DNA from 4 places in the Kitasatospora sp. NPDC090308 genome. Region 4 is predicted to be linked to each of the others. Evidence: riboswitches for the same ligand, from Rfam matches in the RefSeq annotation. Region 4 holds a riboswitch; each other region holds the start of a gene.

Region 1 (5,387 bases), on a different contig from region 4:
GATCACGGCCTCGTCGATGCCGTCCAGCAGGCGGCCGGAGCCGATCTCGTAGCTCACGCCGGTGGCGGTGCCGTCCTCCGGCACCTCACCGTCGACCTTGGCCTCCAGGTCGATCACCACGATGTCGTTCTCGCCGGCGGCGCGCTCGACGTCCTTGACGGAGGCGAAGCGCTCGCGCAGCTGCTCCAGCGACTTCTCGACGTCCTCGTCGCCGACCTCGATCGGGTCGACCACGACGGCGATCTCGGAGAACTCGGGCAGGGTGACCTCGGGGCGCACGTCGACCTCGGCGGTGAACTTGAGGTCCCCGCCGTCCGCCAGGTTCTCGACACCCTCGATCTCGGTGATGTCGGGCTGGCCCAGAACGTCGATCTGGCCCTCGTCGACGGCCTGCGTGTAGAAGCGCGGAAGCGCGTCGTTGACGGCCTCCTCCAGCACCGCGCCACGACCGAAGCGCTGGTCGATCACCTTGTTCGGGATCTTGCCCTTGCGGAAGCCCGGAACGGTGACCTGCTGGTTGATCTTCTTGTACGCCGCGTCGAGGCTGGGCTTGAGCTCCTCGAAGGGCACCTCGACGGTGAGTCGAACCCGGGTGGGGTTCAGAGTCTCGACGGCGCTCTTCACGGTTGGGTCTCCTAGGGGGCTTGCGGTCAGGGCGATAGGCGGTTGGGGCTGCATTGCTGTCCGTACTACCGCCAGCGATCCATCCTACCGGTACCACGAAAGCGGCTGTGCCCGGCACCGGGGGCCGGGAGCCCGGGGGGCCCGGAACCACGGCGGCGGAACCACGGCGGCGGGGCGCGACGACGACGGGGCCGCAACGACAACAGGGCCCCGCCCGCCGACGAGACCCTGCCGCACGCGGTCGGGGTGACCGGATTCGAACCGACGGCCTTCCGCTCCCAAAGCGGACGCGCTACCAACCTGCGCCACACCCCGTGGTGCCGAGCAGAAGAGTACACGTCGACCCGCCCCCGACCGGGGCGATATCGACGAGCCGGGGACGAGCCGACAACGGGAAGGAGTGTGCAATCCACCGACCCGACCAGGTACGCTGGGCCAGTCCTCACCACCGCACGGTGGCGGAGGGCGCTTCCCTGCGGGTGTAGCTCAATGGTAGAGCCCCAGTCTTCCAAACTGGTCACGCGAGTTCGATTCTCGTCACCCGCTCCACGAGGCCGACGGCCCCGACCGCCCAGCGGTCGGGGCCGTCGCCGTTCCCCCTCCGGCGCACCGGCCCCGCGCTCCCGCCCCGCGGACGGCCCGGAGGCCCCGCGCGGTGGGTCGCGCGGGGCCTCCGGGGGGTGGTGCCGGGGATCAGACGTTGACGCCGTGGGCCGCCAGGTAGGCGACCGGGTCGATGTCGGAGCCGTAGTCCGGGGTGGTGCGGATCTCGAAGTGCAGGTGCGGGCCGGTGACGTTGCCGGTGGCGCCGGACAGGCCGATCTGCTGCCCCGCCGTCACGGACTGGCCGGCCGAGACGGAGATCGAGGAGAGGTGCGCGTACTGGGCGTACTTGCCGTCGGCGAGCTTGATGACGACCTGGTTGCCGTAGGCGCCGCCGTTGCCGGCCGAGACCACGGTGCCGTTGGCGATCGCCTTCAGGCTGGTGCCGGTGGAGACCGGGAAGTCGATGCCGGTGTGGTAGCCGCTGGACCAGCTGGAGCCCGCCACCTTGTAACCGGTGGTGACGCTGCCCGGCGCGGGGGCGACGTAGCCGGAGGAGGAGCTCGCGGCGGAGCCGGCGCTGCTCGAACCGGTGGAGGCGGTGGCGGTCGACGACTTCGCCGAGGACGACTTCTCGGTCTTGGCCTCGACCTTGGCCGGGGCCGGAGCCGGGGTCTCGGCCTTCGCCTTGGCCGGGGCCTCGGTCTTGGCCTGCGCCTTCGGGGCGGCGGCGGTGGCCGCGGCGTCCGAGGAGGTGGTGGCCGAAGTCGCCGGGGCGGCCTGGCCGTTGACGCTCAGCTGCTGGCCGGGGTAGATCAGGTTCGGGTTGCCGCCGATGACCGAGCGGTTGTCCTGGTAGAGCTTCTCCCAGCCGCCGTCCACGTTCTTCGCGGTGGCGATCTTCGAGAGGGTGTCGCCGGCGGCGACCTTGTAGGTCTGCGCGGCGGCGTCACCGGCGGGGTGGCCGGTGGTGTCGGCGACGGGGGTGGCGTCGACCGAGACGTTGGCCCACTGGCGGCCGCCGTCCTGGTGGTCGGCGGTGCCGTGCGCGGAGGCGGCGGAGACCGGGAGGCCGACCGCGGCACCCACCACGCCGGCGGCGATGGCGATGCGGGCGATGGTGGTCAGGCGCGGCTTGCGGTGCTTGCCCTGGACGGACATGAAGCTGTTCCTCTCCGACGCCTACGAGGTGAGCTGTCGGGTTCGGGCGAGAGTTGCCCGGCCGCGTCTCCGCGGCTTCACCCCGAGCCGTCCCGTGCGTTCCGGGCCCGGCGTACTACCTGTGGTTCCCCCGCTCCTGCCGTGGCGTGGTGTCTGGTCGGCACCGAACGGCGGCAGGACTAGGCGTTCCGCTCGATGGCCAGCCCGGCCGATGTCCGGGCTGCGGAGGAAGCAAAACCCACGGCTCGCGGAGCTGGCAAGCGCCGAAGAGCCCCGTTCCCGTGATCGGGAGGGGGCTGACGGTACGCCAGGTCACGCTCCGCCGACGACGGGCTGCGGTGCGCGTACGGGATCATGACGGTGCGCCCACGAACCGCACACAGCGGGCGACGTCGGCCACTGCGTGCACCTGGGCGCTGACCTGGCGTGACGGGTCGGGTGAGCCTGGTCACCCGCGGGCAGCGGTGCGGTCCGGAACGGGGGTGCCCCCGCCCGTCGGAACGTGCTCCCCGAGGCCGGACGGGGTGGTCAGCCCGCGATGCCGGAGATGGCCTTGGAGATCGAGTTGAGGAACTGCTGGATCGGCCCGGCCATGGTCGACTGGCTGAGCATGAATCCGAACAGCGCGGCGATGATGGCGTGTCCGCCCTTCAACTGCTTGTTGCGGATGAAGATGAAGACGATGACGCCGAACAGGACAAGGGCGGAGACGGAGAAGGCCACCGGGACTCACTTCCTCGATTCATGGCGGGGGTTCAGGTCGGAACCGGCGACGGCTCCAGGCGGAAACCGGCCCCTGCCCCCCGTGTCCCCACCACTCCATCCGGACTCAGTGTGGTCGCTCGTGCGGACTGCGTAAAGGACTTGCCCCGTCACCGGGGGCCCCAACCCGGGTGGTGGGACTGATTTTCGCCGACCGCGACGATAGCGGACGGGTCCTGACGGGGCGTCGGCGGGAGGCGGTTCGCGGCAGCTGCCGCGGCAAACCGGCAGGCAGACCGGGTCGGTGCCCACCGGCCGGGTATGCCAGGGGAATTGGCCGAAGATCAACGTCGGGGTTTGACACTCCGTGGGCGCTCCGTGCTCACCGCGCCCGCCGCGTCCGCGCCCGGCGGGGTCAGCGGCGCCAGACCAGCAGCACCGCCCGGTCGTCGTTGACGTGCTTGGCCACGCTGTCGATCAGCCGGACCGCGGCCCCGGGGCGCCCGGCCGCCGGGATGGTGGCGACCAGCCGGTCGGCCTCGCCCATCAGCCGGTCCATGCCCTCGCCCAAGTCCCGGCCGGGGATCTCCACCATGCCGTCGGTGCAGAGCATCAGCACGTCGCCGGGGCCCAAAGTACCGCGCGCGCCCTCGAACTTGGCGCCGTCGTAGACGCCGAGCAGCGGGCCCTCGGCCTCCTTGACCTCCCAGTGGCCGGCCCCGGCCAGCCGGTGCATGCCGGGCAGGTGCCCGGCGGAGAGGAGTTCGTACTCGCCGGTGTCCAGGTCGAGGACCAGGTGGACGGCGGTGGCGAAGCCCTCCTCCCAGTCCTGGCGCAGCAGGTAGCCGTTGGCGGCGGGCAGGAAGTCGTGGGCGGGCAGCGAGCCGAGCAGCCCGCCGAAGGCGCCGGAGAGCAGCAGGGCGCGGCTGCCGGCGTCCATGCCCTTGCCGGAGACGTCGGCGAGGACGACTTCGAGCACCGGGCCGGTGCGGGCGGCGACCATGAAGTCGCCGGAGAAGGACTGGCCGCCGGCCGGGCGGAGCGCGGTGTCGGTGTGCCAGCCGTCGGGCAGCTGCGGGACGCGGCCCTGGACCCGGATCCGTTCGCGCAGGTCGAAGAGCATGGTGGAGCCGCCGCGCCAGGGCACGCCGATCCGGCGGCGGAACTGGGCGACCAGCAGTCCGGCGACGCCGACCGCGCCGACCACCAGGGCGGCGCCCGGGGTGACGCCGTGGGCGTACGCCTCGGGCTGCCGGCTGGCCACCCGCTCGCCGGTGTGCACCAGGGACTCGGTGATCAGCCCGGCGGCCGCGGCGGCGTACAGCAGCACCAGGGTGCCGGGGCGCAGCAGCAGCGCGCCGGCCAGCACCGGCAGGACCAGGGCGGTGGGCGGCGCCCAGTCCGGGACGAGGATGTTGAGCAGCACCAGCAGCGGGACGGCCAGGGCGAGCGCGGCGAACGCCCACCAGTCGGCGCCGTCGCCGCGGAAGTAGTCGACCCCGGTGCGGCGCAGCCTGCGCCGGGCCCGGTACAGCGCCGTGCGCAGCCGGGCCGTCACGGGTTCGCGGGACGGTCCGCCGTCCCGGCCCGTCGCACTGGGACGCGCGCTGCCGGCCATGGGGACCGACCTTATCCACCGCCGGTGCCCGCGTCGACGGGGCGGGTGGCACCGGGTGCAACGCGGGGCGGCGGGCCCGGCGGGTTTCGGCCGCCCGGGACGTGTCCGGGGGCGGGGGTCCTCCGCGGGCGGACCGGCGGAGCGGCCGAACCGGGGCCGGACGTCCGCGAGTTGGGCGCGGTGCGCCCGAGCCGTGCTTGCTGCGGTGCGGGGTGCGGCGGGGGACGCCCGGGCGGGCGTCCCCCGTCGGCTCAGCCCTGCGGGTGGTGGGCCGGGATCGGCGGGAGCTCGCCGGTGGTCTCGTACTCGGACAGCATGTCGATCCGGCGGGTGTGCCGCGCCTCGCCGCTGTACGGGGTGTTGAGGAAGACCTCGACGAACTTGGTGGCCTCGTCCAGGGTGTGCATCCGGCCGCCGACCGAGATGACGTTGGCGTTGTTGTGCTCGCGGCCGAGGGCCGCGGTCTGCTCGCTCCAGGCGAGGGCGGCCCGGACGCCCTTGACCTTGTTGGCGGCGATCGCCTCGCCGTTGCCGGAGCCGCCGATCACCACGCCCAGCGCCTCGGGGTCGGCGGCGGTGCGCTCGGCCGCCCGGAGGCAGAACGGCGGGTAGTCGTCCTCGGCGTCGTAGACGTGCGGGCCGCAGTCGACCGGCTCGTGCCCGGCCCCCTTCAGCCACTCGACGAGGTGGTTCTTCAGTTCGTATCCGGCGTGGTCGGAGCCCAGGTAGACGCGCATGA
Region 2 (5,387 bases), on a different contig from region 4:
CACCGGGTAGTCGTCCACCCCGGCCAGCCGGTAGCCCAGCTCGGCGCCGACCCGCACCCGGTCCGCGTCGGCGGGCGGCTCGGCGAAGGAGGTCAGCTTCAGCGCGTACGCGGCGAAGCGCAGCCCGGCGGTCCGGGTCAGCAGGTCCCGGTCGGCCTCCTCGGCGCCGTCCGCGGAGCCCGCCAGCAGCCCGGCGGTGTCCCGGCCGGCCACCGCGCGGGCCCGCTGCTCCAGCAGCCGTACGGCGGTCTCCCGCAGCCCGGGCGGCGGCGCGGGCGGCGCGGCGGGGGCCGACCGGGCGGGCCGGACCGGCGGGAGCGAGAGCTGGGCGGCCCCGGCGGCGGCCAGCAGCAGGGCGGCCCGCCGGGACAGCGGAGCACCGGCCCGGCCCGGCCCGGTGGCCGTCGCCGGGTCGGTGACCAGGGGCTCGTCGACGAGGCTCAGACCCGCACCACCGTGTTGACCGGCATCGCGCCGACGCTCTCGTAGCGGACCCGGGCCCCGGGGTAGGGGGCGTGCACGACGACGCCCCCGCCGGCGTACATGCCGACGTGGTGCCTGTCGCTGTAGAAGATCACCAGGTCTCCGGGCCGGGCTTCGGCGAGGCTCACCCGCCGGCCGGCCGTGGCCTGTCCCTGCGAGGTCCGCGGCAGGGTCACTCCGGCCTGCCGCCACGACCAGTACATCAGACCGGAGCAGTCGAAGGTGCCGGGGCCGGTCGATCCGTAGACGTAGGGGGAGCCGATCTTGGAGATGGCGGCGGCCAGCGCGGCGGCGGCCCGGTCGGAGGAGGGCGGCTGGTCGCCGAGGTCGATCCGGTCGGTGCCGCGGGTGGCGCGCTGCCGGGCCGCCCGGGCGTCGTCGGCCGTCAGCCGGGCCCGCTCGGCGGGGGCGAGGCCGTTCAGCAGCCGCTGGGCCTTGGCCAGCCGCTCGCGGACCTCGTCCTTGGCGGCGGACAGCCGCTGCCTGGCCTGCTCCAGCTCGTCGAGCTTGGCGCCGGCCTCGTGCCGCCGCTCGTCGAGCCGCCGGGCCCGCTCGGCCAGCTCGCGCAGCCGGTCGCCCTGCCGGGCGGTGGCCTGTTCGAGCGAGCGGGCGCCGGTCAGGTAGCCGGCCGGGTCCTGGTCGAGCATCAGCCGGACGGCGGGGTCGATGCCCTGGGACCGGTACTCGGCGGCGGCGACGGCGCCCAGGTCGCCGCGCATCCGGTTGAGCTCCTCCTGCCCGGCGGCGACCTGGTCCTGGAGGGCGCCGGCCTCGGCCTGGAGCCGCCGCTGCTGCTCCAGCGCGGCGTTGCACTGCTCGGAGGCCCGCTCGGCCTCCTCGTAGAGCTGGTCGACCCGGGCCTTGACCTCGCCGCGGTTGGGCGGGTCGGCGGGGCTGAGCGGGGCCGCGGCGGCCCCGCCCACGGTCAGGCCGAGCGCGCCGGTGGCGGCGGCGGTGAGCGCCAGGGCGCGGGCGAGGCGCTGGACGCCGGGCAGTGGGGTGCGGCGGGGCACGGACACGCGCGACGGCTCCGTTCTGCGGCCGGCCTCCGCCGCCGCCCGCGGTCGGACGGCCGTCCTCGCGGGGGCCCGGGGGCAGAGGTTAGCGATTCCGACCGATCCAGTCCAAACCCTGACAGCACCGAATATTTGACCCCTAATCGGGCATCCGAACGAGAGCGGCCCGGCACCCCGTGCGGGGTACCGGGCCGGGGCCTCGACGGAGCGTCAGATCCGGACGATCCGGTTGATCGGCATCGCGGTCGCCGACTCGTAGCGGACCTGCGCGCCGGTGTGCGGGGCGTGGATGATCTGCCCGTTGCCGACGTACATGCCGACGTGGTGCTGGTCGCCGTAGTAGATGATCAGGTCGCCCGGACGGGCGTTGGCGATGTTGGTGCCGAGGCTGGTGCCGGCCCCGGCCTGCGCCTGCGAGGTGCGCGGGATGGACACCCCGGCCTGCTTGTAGGCCCACTGCATCAGCCCGGAGCAGTCGAAGGTGCTCGGCCCGGCCGCGCCGTAGGAGTACCAGCTGCCCAGCTTGGAGGCCGCCGCGCCGACCGCGTTGCCCGAGAAGCTGGAGGACGCCGGGGCGTTCAGCTCCGCCCGGCCGCTGTCGCGGGAGGCCCGCTGCTGTTGCTGCTGCTGTTGCTGCTGCTGCGCGGAGTCGGCCTTCGCCTTGGCGTCCGCGGCGGCCTTGGCCTCGGCGGCGGCGAGCTGCTCGCGCTCCTGCTGGGTCAGCGTGTTGAGCAGCTCCTGGGCCTTGGCCAGCTTCGCCTGGACGTCCTCCTTGTCGGCCTTGAGGGCCTTGGTGGTGGTGTCCAGTTCGGCGAGCTTGGTCTCGGCCTCCTTGCGCTGCGCGTCGAGCTTGGCCTGCTCGTTCTGGAAGGTCTTGAGCAGGTCGGCCTGGGTGGAGCCGACCGCGTTCAGCGCACCAGCCTGGCCGAGGAAGGTGTCCGGGCTGCTGGAGAGCATCAGCTGCATGGTCTGCGGCATGGTGCCGGTGCGGTACTGCTCCGCGGCGATGCCGGCCAGCGACTCCCGGGCGGAGGTCACCTGCTCCTGCTGCCGGGCGAGCTGGTCCTGGAGCTGGCCGACCTGCTTCTGCAGGTCCTGCTGCTTCTCGACCGAGGCGTTGAGCGCCTCCGTCTTCACCTCGGCCTGCTCGTTGAGCTCGTCGACCTGGGCCTTGACCTGGTCCTTGGTCGGCGCCGGGTCGGCGTGCGCCCCGCCCTGGGCGGAGAGCGCCACGGCAGCGGCGGCGGTGGCAGTGAGAATCGAGACCCGGGCACGGCCGACGGGCTTGGGACGGCGATGGGACGCCACGAAGGCGGACTCCTTCTTCCTCACACCGCCTACCGGGTGAGCTGACGGGTTCGGGCTGGAAGAGATGCCCTACGGCGCTTCACCGACCGCGCGCGGCGGTCGGCCCGGCGCCGATTCACCCCGGGGGAACGTGGTTCCCCGGCTCCGTTCGACAGCACCCCCGCAGGGGTATCCCCGTCGGCAGACCCGGTGTTGACGGTCTGCCCGCTGCGTCACGGACTCGGCGGCGACCTCCGCCGCCGCCCCCCTTGGGCGATCGACACTGCGGTGGTCGAAGCACGACCCTAGTAACCGATCCGTGATCCGTTCAAATCCTTGTCGGAAAAAAATCTGATTCTGAATCAAATACCTCGACACTTATGACCGAACGTGATCGGTTCACTACCCAGCACGGAGCAATTCTCACCCTGCGGCCGGAAAACACCACACCCGGGCGTGTCACGGATCACAGCAGGATCCCGACCCGCCCGGGCGTGTCACAGTGCGTCAGTTGTCGCCCGGTGAGGCGTTTGTCCGATTCGCCGGGCCGTCGATCAGCCCCGGCCGGACCCGACCCGCCCCGGTCAGACCCGGCGGATGGTGGAGATCGGCAGGGTGTCGACCTTCATCGTCTTCACCACGTCACCGGTGCGCGGCGCGTGCACCACCAGGCCGTTGCCGATGTACATGCCGACGTGGTGCCGGTCGCCGTAGTAGATGACCAGGTCGCCGGGCTGCGCGTTGTGCCAGTCGGTGCCCACGTTGGTGCCGTAGCTGCCCTGCGACTGCGAGGTGCGCGGCAGCGAGACGCCGGCCTGCTTGTACGCCCACACCATCAGGCCCGAGCAGTCGAAGGTGCTCGACCCGGTGGCGCCCCAGACGTACGCCGAGCCCTGCTTGCCGAGCGCGGCCGCCACCGCGGTCGCCGCGTAGCCGCTGGCCGGCGGCAGGGTGGACGGGTCGACCCGGGAGGCGCTGCGCGAGGCGGTGCCGCCGCCGGAGCCGCGGAGGATGGAGGCGCGGTCCGCGGCGTTCAGCTTGGAGAGCAGCTTCTGCGCCTCGGCGAGCTTGGCGTTCACGTCGTTCTTGGCGTCGTTGAGCGCCTGGGTCTGGCTGTCCAGCTCCTGGAGGACCTGGGAGGCCTCCTGCTTCTGCTGGTCCAGGCGGCGCTGCTGGTCCTTGAGCGACTTGAGCGTCTCGGCCTGGGTGCTGGCCGCCTGCCCGAAGGAGGTGGCCTGGGTGAGGTACTGGTCCGGGTTCGAGGAGAGCATCAGCTGCATCGACGGGTCGACGCCGCCCTGCCGGTACTGGTCGCCGGCCACCGCCGCCAGCCCGGAGGCCAGCTCGGTCAACTGCTCCTGGCCGCGGGCCACCTGGTCCTGCAGGTCGTCGGCCTGCTTGCGCAGCTGGTCGGCCCGCTCCTTGGCGCCGTTGTACTTCTCGGCGGACTGCTCCTGCTCCTCCAGCAGCTTGTCGACCTGCGCCTTCACCTCGTCCTTGTTCGGCTGGGCCGGGGCGGCGTGCGCGCTGGCCTGGGCCGTCAGGGCGACCGCGGTCGCGGCGGCAGCGGTGAACACGGAGATCCGCGCACGGCTCGGCTGCTTGGGACGGCGGTGGGAGGCCAAGGGGGAGCTCCTTCTTCCTGCTGGACTCACCCCGACGAGTGATGGTCCGGAATATAGGTTTGACGCCAGACCCTAGTGAAGTCCCTGCCTCCGCGTCCACTCCCGGGGGCTTCCGGATGCCCGCCCCCGCCCCCTTTCACGGGACCGTCACACTCCGGCCGCCCGGGGGCCCGCTGACCGCCCCTCAGCTGCGCGCCAGCCGGTTCAGCAGCAGCACCGAGGCCACCGGCCGCGCCCCCGCCGTGCGGACCCCGTCGGCGACCTCCCGGTCGGCGGAGACCACCACCACCGGACGGCCCTGCGGCTCGGCCCGCACCAGCCGGCGGATCAGCTCGTCCGCGGTCTCCCCGGTCCGGCTGAAACGCACCCGCACCCCGCGCGGCGGGGCCATGATCACCGGCACGTCCAGGTCCTGGCCGTCGAACACGCAGGTCACCTCGGCCTGGGTGCGCTGGGCCAGCATCGCCAGCCCGCCCAGCAGCCGCATCCGCTGCTGCTCCAGCGGCAGTTGGGGGTAGCCGGTCTTGGTCACGTTGTAGCCGTCCACCACCAGGTGGACCTGCGGGATGGCCAGCAGCTGGTCCAGCAGCGCCGGGTCGTCCTCGGCCAGGCCGCGCCGGGCCACGTCGTGCGGCGAGGCCGAGCCGGGCTCCACCGCCTCCACCAGGTCGGCCGGGCGCAGCGCGGTCACCGGCAGCGCCAGCTCGCGCTGGAGGCCCTGGGCCGACTGCAGCACGCTGTCCAGCAGCAGCCGCAGCCGCATGTCCTCGACGCTGCGGCCCTCCCGGGCGGTGCGCCGTCCGCTCTCCACCGCGGCCTCCAGCTCGGCGACCCGGTGCCGCAGCCGCCGGGCCTCGCTCTCGGCGGCGCTGCGCTCGGCGGCGGCGGCGGCCCGCGCCTCGGCCAGCTCCCCGGCCAGCCGGCGGTTCTCGGCCTGCGCCCGCCGGGTGTCCGCCTCCAGCGAGCGGACCTTCTT
Region 3 (5,387 bases), on a different contig from region 4:
CGATCTCCGGCACGCTCTCCGCCGCCGACCTGGCGGTGCTCAACCTGGAGACCGCGATCACCGGCCGCGGCAAGGCCGAACCCAAGACCTACACCTTCCGCACCACGCCCAAGGCGCTCGGCGCGCTCAAGGACGCGGGCGTCGACGTGGTCTCCCAGGCCAACAACCACGCCGTCGACTTCGGCCCCGACGGCCTCGCCGACACCCTCGCCGCCAAGGCCGCCTCCCCAGTGCCCGTGATCGGCATCGGCAAGGACGCCGAGGAGGCGTACGCCCCGTACCTGACCACCGTGCGCGGCGTGCGGGTCGCCGTCCTGGCGGCCAGTCAGGTCGACGAGATCACCAACCAGAAGTGGCGGGCCGGCGCGCACAAGCCCGGCATCGCGTCCGCCCTCGACGAGACCGCGCTGCTGCGGGCCGTGGCCGGGGCGAAGGCGCAGGCGCCCGTGGTCCTGGTCTACCTGCACTGGGGCGACGAGGGCGTGGCCTGCCCGACCCGTGCGCAGACCTCGCTGGCCAAGAAGCTCGCCGACGCCGGAGCGACCGCCGTGGTCGGCACCCACGCCCACACCATGCTCGGCGCGGGCATGCTCGGGAACACCTACGTGGCGTACGGCTTCGGCAACTTCCTCTGGTACGGCACCTCGAACTACACCGCCTCCGACGAGACCGGCGTCACCACGATCACCGTCACCGCCGACGGCCGCGTCACCGGCGAGACCTTCACCCCCGCCCACATCGACGGCCGCGGCGTGCCCGTCCCGCAGAACGGCAGCGCCGCGAAGGCCGCCCAGCAGCGCCGCGACGGCCTGCGCGGCTGCACCGGACTGGCCGCCGTCCCGAAGTGACGGCGGCCGGTCCGGGCGTCCGTCAGCCCAGGTCCAGCACCTGGCCGGGCCGGATCAGGTCCGGGTTCTCGCCGATCAGCTGCTGGTTCGACTTGTAGAGCTCGGACCAGCCGCCGCCCACGGCGTTGCTGCGGGCGATCGAGGCCAGCGTGTCGCCGGGGCCGACGGTGTACGGCTGCGCGGACGGGGCCGGGGACGCTGCCGGAGCCGGGGCCGCCGGGGTGGTCGGGGCCGCCGGGGTGGTGGACGCGTCCGTGGGCGCGGTCGTGCCGCTGCCCGCGCCCGGGGCGGTGGTGGTGCCGCCGCCGGGCGACGCGTCCGGGGTGCTGCCGGTGCCGGTGCCGGTGGACGGGCCGGGCGACGGGGTGACCGGGAGGGTGGGCAGCAGGCCGCCCCCGTTCCCGTCGTTGGTGCCGGTGCTGCCGTCGGTGGGCGTGTTCGGGCTGGGCGAGGCGGTCGGGTCGGTGGGGTCGCCGGGAGCGGCCGGGTCGGTGGGGGGGACCGGCGGGACGGTCGGGGTGGCCGAGGCGTCCGGGGCGTTCGGGGTGTTCGGGGTGGGGACGGTCGGGTCCGGGGTGGTCGTGGTCGGCGCGCTCGGGTGCGGCTGGGGGTGCGTCAGCTGCATGTAGCGCTCGTACAGGCTCTGGTGGCTGGTCCAGAACCAGGCGCCGTTCTTCTCGTACCAGTACACGTGCGAGACCGGGTCGTAGCCGGGCAGGCCGGAGAACACCGGCGTGCTCTTCCCGTCCGGGACGGTGCTGCCGTCCGGGGCGGAGTTGACCGCCGCGACGCCGCGCGCGCCGCGCAGCGAACCCGTCTCGTCCGCCGAGTCGTTGTCGTCGACCACGCCCGGCGCGCTGGCGGTGTTCAGGCCCGCGTCGTCCGCGCACGCCGACCAGGGCGAGGGGCCCTCGGTGGCCAGGATGCGTTCGGCGACGGCGATCTGCTGGCTGCGGGTGGCCCCGTTCGGCAGCGCCGAGTACTGGGTGCCGCCGTAGTCGTTCCAGCGCTGGGCGGTGATCCCCAGGCCGCCGTAGATGCCGTTGCCCGCGTCGGAACTCCAGTTCCCTCCGCTCTCGCAGTCGGCGACCCGGTCCCAGACCGCGCTGGGGGCGGCGTGTGCGCCGGTGACGGCGAGCAGCGGCAGGGCGATGCCGACACCGGCCACGCCGGCCGCCGCGATCGCCCGCTCGGCCGCCTTCTCCGCCGGACCCTGCCGGCGGTGGCGTCCCGAACCCGTGAAGAGCATGCGAGATCCTCTCCGCACGCCTACGGGGTGAGCTGTCGGGTTCGGGCCGGGAGGGAGGCCCGGCCGTCGCGCCCCGGTCACCCGGTGCGGACGGCTTCACCCCTAGCCGTGGGGGACGGCAACAATCGTGGTTCCCCCGTCCCTGCCCAAGGGTCTTGGTGGTCGACCCGCAGCGCGGTGGACAGGGCTCGGCGTTGTCGCGTGCGGGGGCCCGGCGGTGCGAGCCGGGGCGAGCCTATTCACTCGAACGTGGCAATCACAAGCGCGTCGCGCCCGGATCACGCCCTCGTCACGTCGGGTCCTGCGTGGTGTGTGGACGACCTGTTGACGGGAGATCGGGCGGGAGGACGAGGGGAGGGCCGGCGGATCGGTGGGAGAAGTCTGGCCGATCGGTGGGATTGGGGTGGGAGGGAGCGGGGAAGGCCGGTGCTCCGACGGGGTGGTGTCGGCGGCTCTCGCCCGCCAACTGCCTTTGAGGGTAGTCGAGTTGGGTGCAAACGGTGCATTCGGCGCGTTGCGGATAAATGATGCGACAGGGGGTCGGCGGGCTTCCTACGATCGCCCTGCTCGCTGTTCCGGTGGGCGCGTGGCCGGGTCCGTCGAGTTCGTCGGGTCCGACAGGTCCGACAGGTCCGTCAGGTCCGTCAGGTCCGTCGAGTCCGTTGGGGAGGTTCCGTGGGTGCCCTGATTCCTGAAGTGCTCCGCACCGAGCGCCAGTTCGCCAGGCTGTTCGTCGGCCAGTCGCTGTCGACCCTGGGAGACCGGGTGTCGTTCGTGGCGCTGCCCTTCGCCGTGCTGTCGATCGGCGGCTCGGCCGTCGACGTGGGGCTGGTGACGGCCGCCGGGCTGCTCCCGCTGCTGGTGTTCACCCTGGTCGGGGGCGTCTGGGCGGATCGGATACCGAGACGGCGGATCATGCTGGCCTCCGACCTGCTGCGGTGCGCCGTCCAGGCGGCCGTCGCGGTGCTGCTGCTCACCGGCACCGCCCGGGTCGGGCTGCTGGCGCTGCTGATGGCGCTGTTCGGGGTCGCGGACGCCTTCTTCCTCCCCGCCTCCACCGGGTTGCTGCCCCTGCTGGTCCCCGCCGATCGGCTGCGCGAGGCGAACGCGCTGAGCGGGTTCGTCCAGTCGACGGGCCTGGTGGTCGGCCCGGCGCTGGCCGGTCTGCTGATCGCGGCGGTCGGCCCGGGGGGTGCGCTGGCGATGGACGCCGCGAGTTTCGCGGTCAGTGCCGCGGTGCTGGCCCGGCTGGGCGCGGTCGACGGCGCGGTCGCGGCGGGCGGCGTCGACGGCGCCGGCGGCGGGGCCGAGCGGGGCGAGCGGCCCGGGTTCCTGGCCGAGCTGCGGATCGGCTGGCAGCAGGTGCGCAGCCGGACGTGGGTGTGGTCGAGCATGCTCGCCATGGCGGTCTACCACGTCGTGGTGCTGCCCTCGGTGTTCGTGCTCGGGCCGGTGCTGGCGCAGCGCGAGTGGGGCGGCGCCAACGCCTGGACGGTGGTGGTGATCGCCTTCGGCCTCGGTTCGATCGTGGGGGACGTGTGCTCCTACCGGTGGAAACCGGTCCGCCCGATGGCCGTCGCGGCGGTGGCGATGGCGGTCGCCTCCTGCCAGGCCGCGATCATCGGCTCCGGTGCGCCGGTCTGGGTGATCGCCGCCCTGGAGGCGGTCACGGGCGTGGGCGTGTCCCTGCTCTTCGTGCTCTGGGAGACCTCGCTCCAGGTGCACATACCGGAGCGGGTGCTCTCCCGGGTCAGCTCCTACGACCACCTGATCGCCGTCGCCCTGATGCCGCTCGGGCTGGTGCTGGCCGGTCCGCTCTCCGAGAGCCTCGGCGTGCGTCCCACGCTGTTCGGGATGACCGCCCTCGCCGTCCCGGTCGCGTTCGTCCTGCTCGCGCTCCCCGCGGTCCGTCACCTGCCGGCGAGCCGGCCTCCCGAGCCGGAGCCCGAGCCGGCGGCCGGACTTGGACCTGAGCCGGAGCCCGCGCCCGGGGTCCGGACGGCGGCGGGGACGGTGGCGGGAGCCGCCGGGCGCCGGGAGCCCGTTCCGGAAGCGGAGGCGGCGCTGTGAGCGTGACCCACGGCTGACCACCGGCCCACCACAGCGCGCCGCGCCCAGCCCGGTCGCGGCCGGGGCGACCGGACCGGCGGCTGCGGCGGTGGCTGTGTGGCGGTGGTCAGCGGGAGGGGATCAGCGGTATTCGCAGAGGTAGGCCGTGTCGATCGAGACCTGGAGGTGGAACTTGCTGTCACCCGGAACGGAGAAGTGCTCACCGGCGGAGAAGGTCCGCCAGTCGTCGGTGCCGGGGAGCTTCACGGTCAGGGCGCCGCTGACCACGTGCATGACCTCCGGGGCGGCGGTGCCGAACTCGTACTCGCCGGGGGCCATCACGCCGACGGTCGCCGGGCCGTCGGCCGAGGTGAAGGCGACCGACTTGACCGTGCCGTCGAAGTATTCGTTGACCTTGAGCATGCGCGTTCTCCTGCGGAAGGGGTGCGGAACGGCGGCCGGCGCGTCGCGCGCCCGGCCGCGGCGGGGGCGAGCCTATCGGCGCGAGCAGCTCGGTTGCCGGGAGCGTCCGCTGGTTGGTCACCGGCCGACGGTGGCCCCCGCCGCCGTCGGGCCCGTCTCCGCCGCAGGTCGGAACGCGGCGCGCGGCGCGGCGAGTTCGGCGGCCCGGCCCGCCGGGGTGGCGGCGGGCCGGGCCGGGAGGCGTCCGGACGGGGACGCCGGGAGGGGAGGATCAGCCGAGCGTGATGCCCGGGTAGAGCGGGTGGTCGGCGAGCAGGTCGACCGCGCGCTTGGCGACGGAGTCGCGGACGGCCTCGTCCAGCGCGTACTGCGCCTTCGAGGAGCCGACCGGCGCGGCGGCCGTCAGCACGGTGTGGATCAGCTCGGCGACCTCGTCCAGCTCCGCCGCGTCCAGCCCGCGGGTGGTCAGCGCGGGCGTGCCGAGCCGGATGCCGGAGGTGTACCAGGCGCCGTTCGGGTCCTGCGGGACGGCGTTGCGGTTGGTGACGATGCCGGAGTCCAGCAGCGCCGCCTCCGCCTGGCGTCCCGTCAGCCCGTAGGAGGAGACGTCCGCCAGCACCAGGTGGTTGTCGGTGCCGCCGGTCACCAGCCGGGCGCCGCGCTTGAGCAGGCCCTCGGCGAGCGCCCGGGCGTTGTCCACCACCTGCCGGGCGTACACCTGGAACTCGGGGCGGCGCGCCTCCGCGAACGCCACCGCCTTCGCCGCCATCACGTGCGACAGCGGGCCGCCGAGCACCAGCGGGCAGCCCCGGTCGACG
Region 4 (5,387 bases):
CGCGCGAGGTGTCCAGCAGCATGTGGAAGTGCAGCCCGTACCGGCCCAGCACCGCTTCGGTGACCGGCTTCCCCTCCCAGGTGTCCTTGCCGTCGGCGCGCGGGCCGAGCCAGCGCAGCGCGGCGTGCCGGACGTCGGGCGGGCGGCTGGAGGTGAGGTGGACGTGCGCCCGGCCCTGCGCGGTGCCCTCGACCCGGACGTTGCGGCTGAGGTTGAGCACCTCCGCGCCGAAGGTCGCGCCGCCGCCGAGCGCCACCCGGGGGTGGGCGTGCCGCAGCGGGGCGGTCAGGGTGACGGTGGCGCCGTCGACCCGCGCGACGGTCACCAGGTCGTACGCGGTGGAGAAGTCCTCGGTGTCGGGCGGCGCGGTGGGGGTGACGGCCAGTTCGTCGCCGGGCTGCCAGCCCTCGGGGGCGGCGGCCAGCTTCAGCGCGGTGTCGCCGGGCCCGAGGTCGGTGGCGGCCCGGGTCCAGGCGGTGCGGGGGGCGCCGTCCAGGCGCAGGTAGCCCTGGCCGGTGACCCACAGGCCGGTGTCGCTGTCGACGACGGTCATGCCGCCGCCCGCGAAGCGGCGCTCGTCGACGTGCGGGAAGCGCAGGGTGTGGGTGTGCGCGGCGTCGGGGGCCAGCGCCAGGACGCCGCGCACCTCGACGTTGCCCGCGCTGGCCAGGGTCAGCGTCCGGTCCGCGGCGAAGACCAGCGAGCCGCTCCGCTCCACCAGCAGCGAGCCGACCTCGGCGTCGGCGTCCAGCACCACCTTGTCGGTGATCCGCACCGCGCTGCCGGGGCCCGGCGGCTTGCCGCCCCAGCCCTTGGCGTCCGACCACTTGCGGCCGCCGCCGTCCAGCACCGGGGGCGGCACGGAGGGCTGCGGGCTGCCGGACGCGGGCGGCGGGGCGGCGGTGCCGTGCTGGTGGCCGGGCGGCGCGCCGGTGCCGACGCCGAGCGGCCCGGGCCGGGCGGCGGGCTCGTCGGCCCCCGCCAGGGACTGCCGCAGGACCACTCCCCCGCCGAGCGCCGTCGCCGTCCCGACCGCCAGCCAGGTCAGCATCCTGCGCCGCCCGACCGGCGGGCGCCGGTGCCGCGCCGGGGGTTGCTCGCCGTTCCGCTGCTGTTCCACCACGACCGCCTTTCCGGGGCCCGCGACCCAGATTCGTCGGGGGAAGCATAGGCGGAACGACCGCCGGAAAGCGGCCGGTTCCCTTTCGCTTAAGCATTCTGACGTACGGTCAGCCACCTGTTCGACGCCCACGTCGGGGCGCCCCGCACGGCACCCACCGGATGGACATACCGCCCCAACCAGGCAAATGACCCACGCCGAATGCCGCCAAACATGAATATTCACCCACAACTCGACATAGAGCCATAAAACGGACACAAGATCGCTTATCGGCTGACGCCCGGCCAGGTTCCGCCACCCGTCCGGGAGTTCGCCGGACATTCCTTGATCGCCCATTCCGAGCCCTGTGACGCCCGTCACCGGCATTTGCGGATTCCGCTGAATTCCGCTTAATCTCCTGCCCACGTTCGTGGACACACGGACCCAGCTCACCCGGGACGCCGAGTCCTGCCGCCGGGTGGGCCGGCTCATGCACAACGCACCACGGCAGGGGCGGGGGAACCAGGTAAGTCGCCCCGGGCGGTCGAAGGACCGCACGGGGCTTGGGGTGAAGCCGGGCGCACCACACGGTGCGCGCGGCCGGGCAACTCCAGCCCGAATCCGACAGCTCACCTCGCAGGCGTGGGAGAGGAACGCTTCTTCATGCTGCCCATCAGCGCCAAGCGCGCCCGCCGCCTGATCGCCACCACCGGTGTCGTCGGCATCGGACTCACGATCCCCTGCCTGACCGGTGGCGTCGCCTCCGCGGCCACCGTCTCGACCTGGGACAAGGTCGCGCAGTGCGAGTCCAGCGGCAACTGGTCGATCAACACCGGCAACGGCTTCTACGGCGGCCTCCAGTTCACCGCCTCCACCTGGGCGGAGTTCGGCGGCACCGCGTACGCCTCGCGCGCCGACCTGGCCACCAAGGACCAGCAGATCTCCGTCGCCGAGAAGGTGCTGGCCTCGCAGGGCCCCGGCGCCTGGCCGGTGTGCTCGATCCAGGCCGGCCTCACCAAGGGCGGCGCCGCCCCCGAGGTGAACACCTCCGGCTCCGCGCAGACCCAGGCCCCGGCCCAGACCCAGCAGTCGCAGACCCAGCAGCCGCAGGCCCAGCAGTCGCAGCCGCAGTCCGGCGGCAAGGGCAAGTCCCAGCACGGCTGGTCGCAGGGCACGTCGCAGGGCACGTCGCAGGCCCAGCCGCAGGCCGAGCAGAGCGCCCCGGCCGCCACCACCGACCGGGCCGCCGGCACCTACACCGTCGCGGCGGGCGACTGGCTGTCCGCGATCGCGCAGAACCAGCACGTCGACGGCGGCTGGCAGAAGCTGTACGACCTGAACCGCTCGGTCCTCACCGAGGGTCCGGACATGATCTACCCGGGTCAGCAGCTCTCCCTCGGCGGGTCCGCCACCGCGCAGCAGTCGGCGCCGGCCACCAAGCCCTCCGCCACCAAGTCCGCCACCAAGTCCTCCGCCGCCCAGGGCTCGTCCTGGACGAACAACCGCTCCTCCGCCAAGCCGTCCGGCGCCCCGGCGAAGTCGTCGACCGGCTCGACGCAGACCGCCACCGCGTCGACCGCCACCACCGCGGCGACCACGACCGCCGGCACCACCACCACCGCCGCCAAGGCGACCGGTTCCAAGGCCGCCGCGATCGACTTCGCGCTGTCCAAGGTCGGCCAGGCGTACGTCTACGGCGGCACCGGCAACGGCGGCTGGGACTGCTCTGGCCTGACCCAGGCCGCGTTCCGCCAGGCCGGCATCAGCCTGCCGCGCGTCGCCGCCGACCAGGCGGACTACTCGACCCGCGTCTCGCTGGACAGCCTGCAGCCGGGCGACCTGCTGTTCTGGTCGAACAACGGCTCGAACTCGGGCGTCTACCACGTCGCCCTGTACGTCGGCGACGGCAAGTACGTCGAGGCCGCGAACCCGAGCGCCGGCGTCCGCACCGAGACCGTCGCCAACTGGGCCCCCGACTTCGCGGGCCGCGTCTGATCGCGGGCACGACCGCCGCTGCCCCCGGGGACCCTGGTCGGCCCCGGGGGCAGCGGCCTGTCCTCGGCCCGAGAAGGCCCGACGACCGACGACCGACGCCCGGGGAGCAGCACCGTGGCGAAGACGACGATCACGCCGGACGCGGACCCGGCCCTGGAGGTGATGGTGCGCGTCGGCGCCGCCGGCCGCCGGGACGGCGAGCGCCTCCTCCCCGGGCCCCCGCCGCGGCAGAGGGCTGACCCCCCGGCGGGCGACCGGGGCGCCCCGGAGCCCGCAACCTCCGTGACTGTCAAGTAACTTACCGTCTAGTAAGTTTACCGGCGAGTACCTACCCTGGGCGAACCCCCACCCCACCCAAGGGAGTTCGCTCATGGCACACCCCCTCGCCCGGGCCGCCCGCGCCGCCCGCCCATCCGTCGAGGTGCTCCGCACCGGCGGGCGGGTCGTCGAGGCCCGGTCCCCGTACCTGGTGCCACCGCCCGAGGACGGGAGCCTGGGCGACCTGCCGTTCCGCAACGCGGAGGCCGCACCGGAGGCGGTGGTGCTGACGCGCCGTCAACCGGACGGCTCCTGGCGGGACGTGACGGCGCGGGAGTTCGCGGACCGGGTCGCGGCGGTGGCCCGCGGCCTGGTCGCGGTCGGGGTGGGCCCCGGCGCGCGGATCGTGCTGATGTCGCGGACCAGGTACGAGTGGACGCTGCTGGACTTCGCCGCCTGGGCGGCCGGCGCGTGCGTGGTGCCGGTGTACCCGACCTCCTCGGTGGAGCAGGCGGAGTGGATCGTCCGGGACTCGGGGGCGGTGCTGGCGCTCGCGGAGGACGCCGGAACCGCCGAGGTGCTGACCGTCGCGATCGCCCGCACCGGCGGCACGGTCCCGCTGTGGCGGCTGGACGAGGACGCCGTCGGCGAGCTCACCGCCCTCGGCCGCCCCGTCCCCGCCGAGGAGCTGGACCGCCGCCGGAGGGCCCGGGGCCCGGCGGACGAGGCGACGCTGATCTACACCTCGGGCACCACTGGCCGCCCCAAGGGCTGCCTGCTCACCCACGCCAACTTCCTCACCGAGGCGGCGAACTGCCACGCCCTGCTGGGGCCGGTCTTCGAGGAGGCGACCGGCCGGGCGCCGTGCACCCTGCTGTTCCTGCCGCTGGCGCACGTGCTGGGCCGGATGATCCAGGTGACCTGCGTGTACGGCCGGGTCCGGATCGGCCACAGCCCCTCCCTGAAACCGGCCGACCTGCGACCGGACCTGGCCTCCTTCGGCGCGACCTTCCTGGTCGGCGTCCCCTACCTGTTCGAGAAGATCCACCAGTTGGGCCGGGCCGAGGCGCAGGCGAAGGGCGCGGTGAAGGTGTTCGACCGGGCGGCCGCGGTGGCGGTGCGCCACGCCCGGGCCGAGCTGGACGCGCTGGCCGGCGGCCGCCCGGTGCCGCTCCCGCTGCGCCTGGCGCACGGCCTGTACGACGCGCTGGTGTACCGGCGGGTGCGGGCGGCGATGGGCGGCCGGGTGCGGTACGCGATCAGCGGCGGCTCCTCGATCGACCCGGAGCTGCTGCTGTTCTTCGCGGGCGCGGGCGTGCTGGTGCACGAGGGCTACGGGCTGACCGAGAGCAGCGGCCCGTCCACGGTGAACCCGCCGCTGCGGCCGCGTCCGGGCACGGTCGGGCAGCCGGTGCCGGGCAGCGCGGTGCGGATCGCCGAGGACGGCGAGGTGTTCCTGTCCGGCGGTCAGCTCTTCGACGGCTACTACGAGTTGGGCGCGCCGCGGCCCCGACGGCCGCAGTGGTTCGCCACCGGCGACCTGGGCCGGCTGGACGAGGACGGCTACCTGACCGTCACCGGCCGCAAGAAGGAGGTCCTGGTGACCTCCGGCGGCAAGAACGTCTCCCCCGGCCCGCTGGAGGACCGGCTGCGCGGCCACCCGCTGATCAGCCAGGCCCTGGTGGTCGGCAACGGCCGCCCGTACGTGGGCGCGCTGCTCACCCTGGACGCCGAGGCGGTGGAGCGCTTCCTCGCGCTCGACCCGCCCGCCGCACCCGCCGCGCCCGCCGCGTCGGGCGGCGTGGACGTCGGCAGCGCCGTCCCGGTGCACCCGGCGGTGCTGGCGGCGCTCGCCGAGGCGGTGCGGGGCGTCAACGCGACGGTCTCGCGCGCCGAGTCGATCCGGCGGGCGCGGGTGGTGGCGGGCGACTTCACCGAGGAGCGCGGCCTGCTGACGCCCTCGCTGAAGGTGCGCCGCCAGGCCGTCGGCGCCGCCTACCGCCGCGACGTCGAGCAGCTCTACGCGTAGCGGACG

What was found. A riboswitch is a leader RNA that binds a small molecule or an ion and turns the genes downstream of it on or off. The one in region 4 is predicted to bind cyclic di-AMP.
Region 1: another riboswitch for cyclic di-AMP. It lies ahead of ACIQVD_RS03760 (peptidoglycan DD-metalloendopeptidase family protein); the one in region 4 lies ahead of ACIQVD_RS32110 (transglycosylase family protein).
Region 2: another riboswitch for cyclic di-AMP. It lies ahead of ACIQVD_RS01880 (NlpC/P60 family protein); the one in region 4 lies ahead of ACIQVD_RS32110 (transglycosylase family protein).
Region 3: another riboswitch for cyclic di-AMP. It lies ahead of ACIQVD_RS25665 (transglycosylase family protein); the one in region 4 lies ahead of ACIQVD_RS32110 (transglycosylase family protein).

The regions. Positions count from the first base shown of each region.
Region 1 covers NZ_JBIVXY010000001.1:865,076-870,462, forward strand. Annotated here, with positions in the region: gene tig (trigger factor) at 1-624, opposite strand, end outside; tRNA gene ACIQVD_RS03750 (tRNA-Pro) at 866-939, opposite strand; tRNA gene ACIQVD_RS03755 (tRNA-Gly) at 1,100-1,173, shown strand; gene ACIQVD_RS03760 (peptidoglycan DD-metalloendopeptidase family protein) at 1,318-2,328, opposite strand; cyclic di-AMP (ydaO/yuaA leader) riboswitch at 2,334-2,485, opposite strand; gene ACIQVD_RS03765 (hypothetical protein) at 2,857-3,051, opposite strand; gene ACIQVD_RS03770 (PP2C family protein-serine/threonine phosphatase) at 3,446-4,648, opposite strand; gene ACIQVD_RS03775 (ribose-5-phosphate isomerase) at 4,900-5,385, opposite strand.
Region 2 covers NZ_JBIVXY010000001.1:439,333-444,719, forward strand. Annotated here, with positions in the region: gene ACIQVD_RS01870 (hypothetical protein) at 1-213, opposite strand, end outside; gene ACIQVD_RS01875 (NlpC/P60 family protein) at 441-1,502, opposite strand; gene ACIQVD_RS01880 (NlpC/P60 family protein) at 1,710-2,807, opposite strand; cyclic di-AMP (ydaO/yuaA leader) riboswitch at 2,818-2,971, opposite strand; gene ACIQVD_RS01885 (C40 family peptidase) at 3,371-4,411, opposite strand; gene ACIQVD_RS01890 (NYN domain-containing protein) at 4,596-5,387, opposite strand, start outside.
Region 3 covers NZ_JBIVXY010000013.1:28,867-34,253, reverse strand. Annotated here, with positions in the region: gene ACIQVD_RS25670 (CapA family protein) at 1-848, shown strand, start outside; gene ACIQVD_RS25665 (transglycosylase family protein) at 871-2,097, opposite strand; cyclic di-AMP (ydaO/yuaA leader) riboswitch at 2,101-2,268, opposite strand; gene ACIQVD_RS25660 (MFS transporter) at 2,773-4,167, shown strand; gene ACIQVD_RS25655 (pyrimidine/purine nucleoside phosphorylase) at 4,288-4,569, opposite strand; gene ACIQVD_RS25650 (glycine hydroxymethyltransferase) at 4,841-5,387, opposite strand, start outside.
Region 4 covers NZ_JBIVXY010000023.1:12,951-18,337, forward strand. Annotated here, with positions in the region: gene ACIQVD_RS32105 (hypothetical protein) at 1-1,120, opposite strand, end outside; cyclic di-AMP (ydaO/yuaA leader) riboswitch at 1,588-1,757, shown strand; gene ACIQVD_RS32110 (transglycosylase family protein) at 1,763-3,094, shown strand; gene ACIQVD_RS32115 (AMP-dependent synthetase/ligase) at 3,465-5,381, shown strand.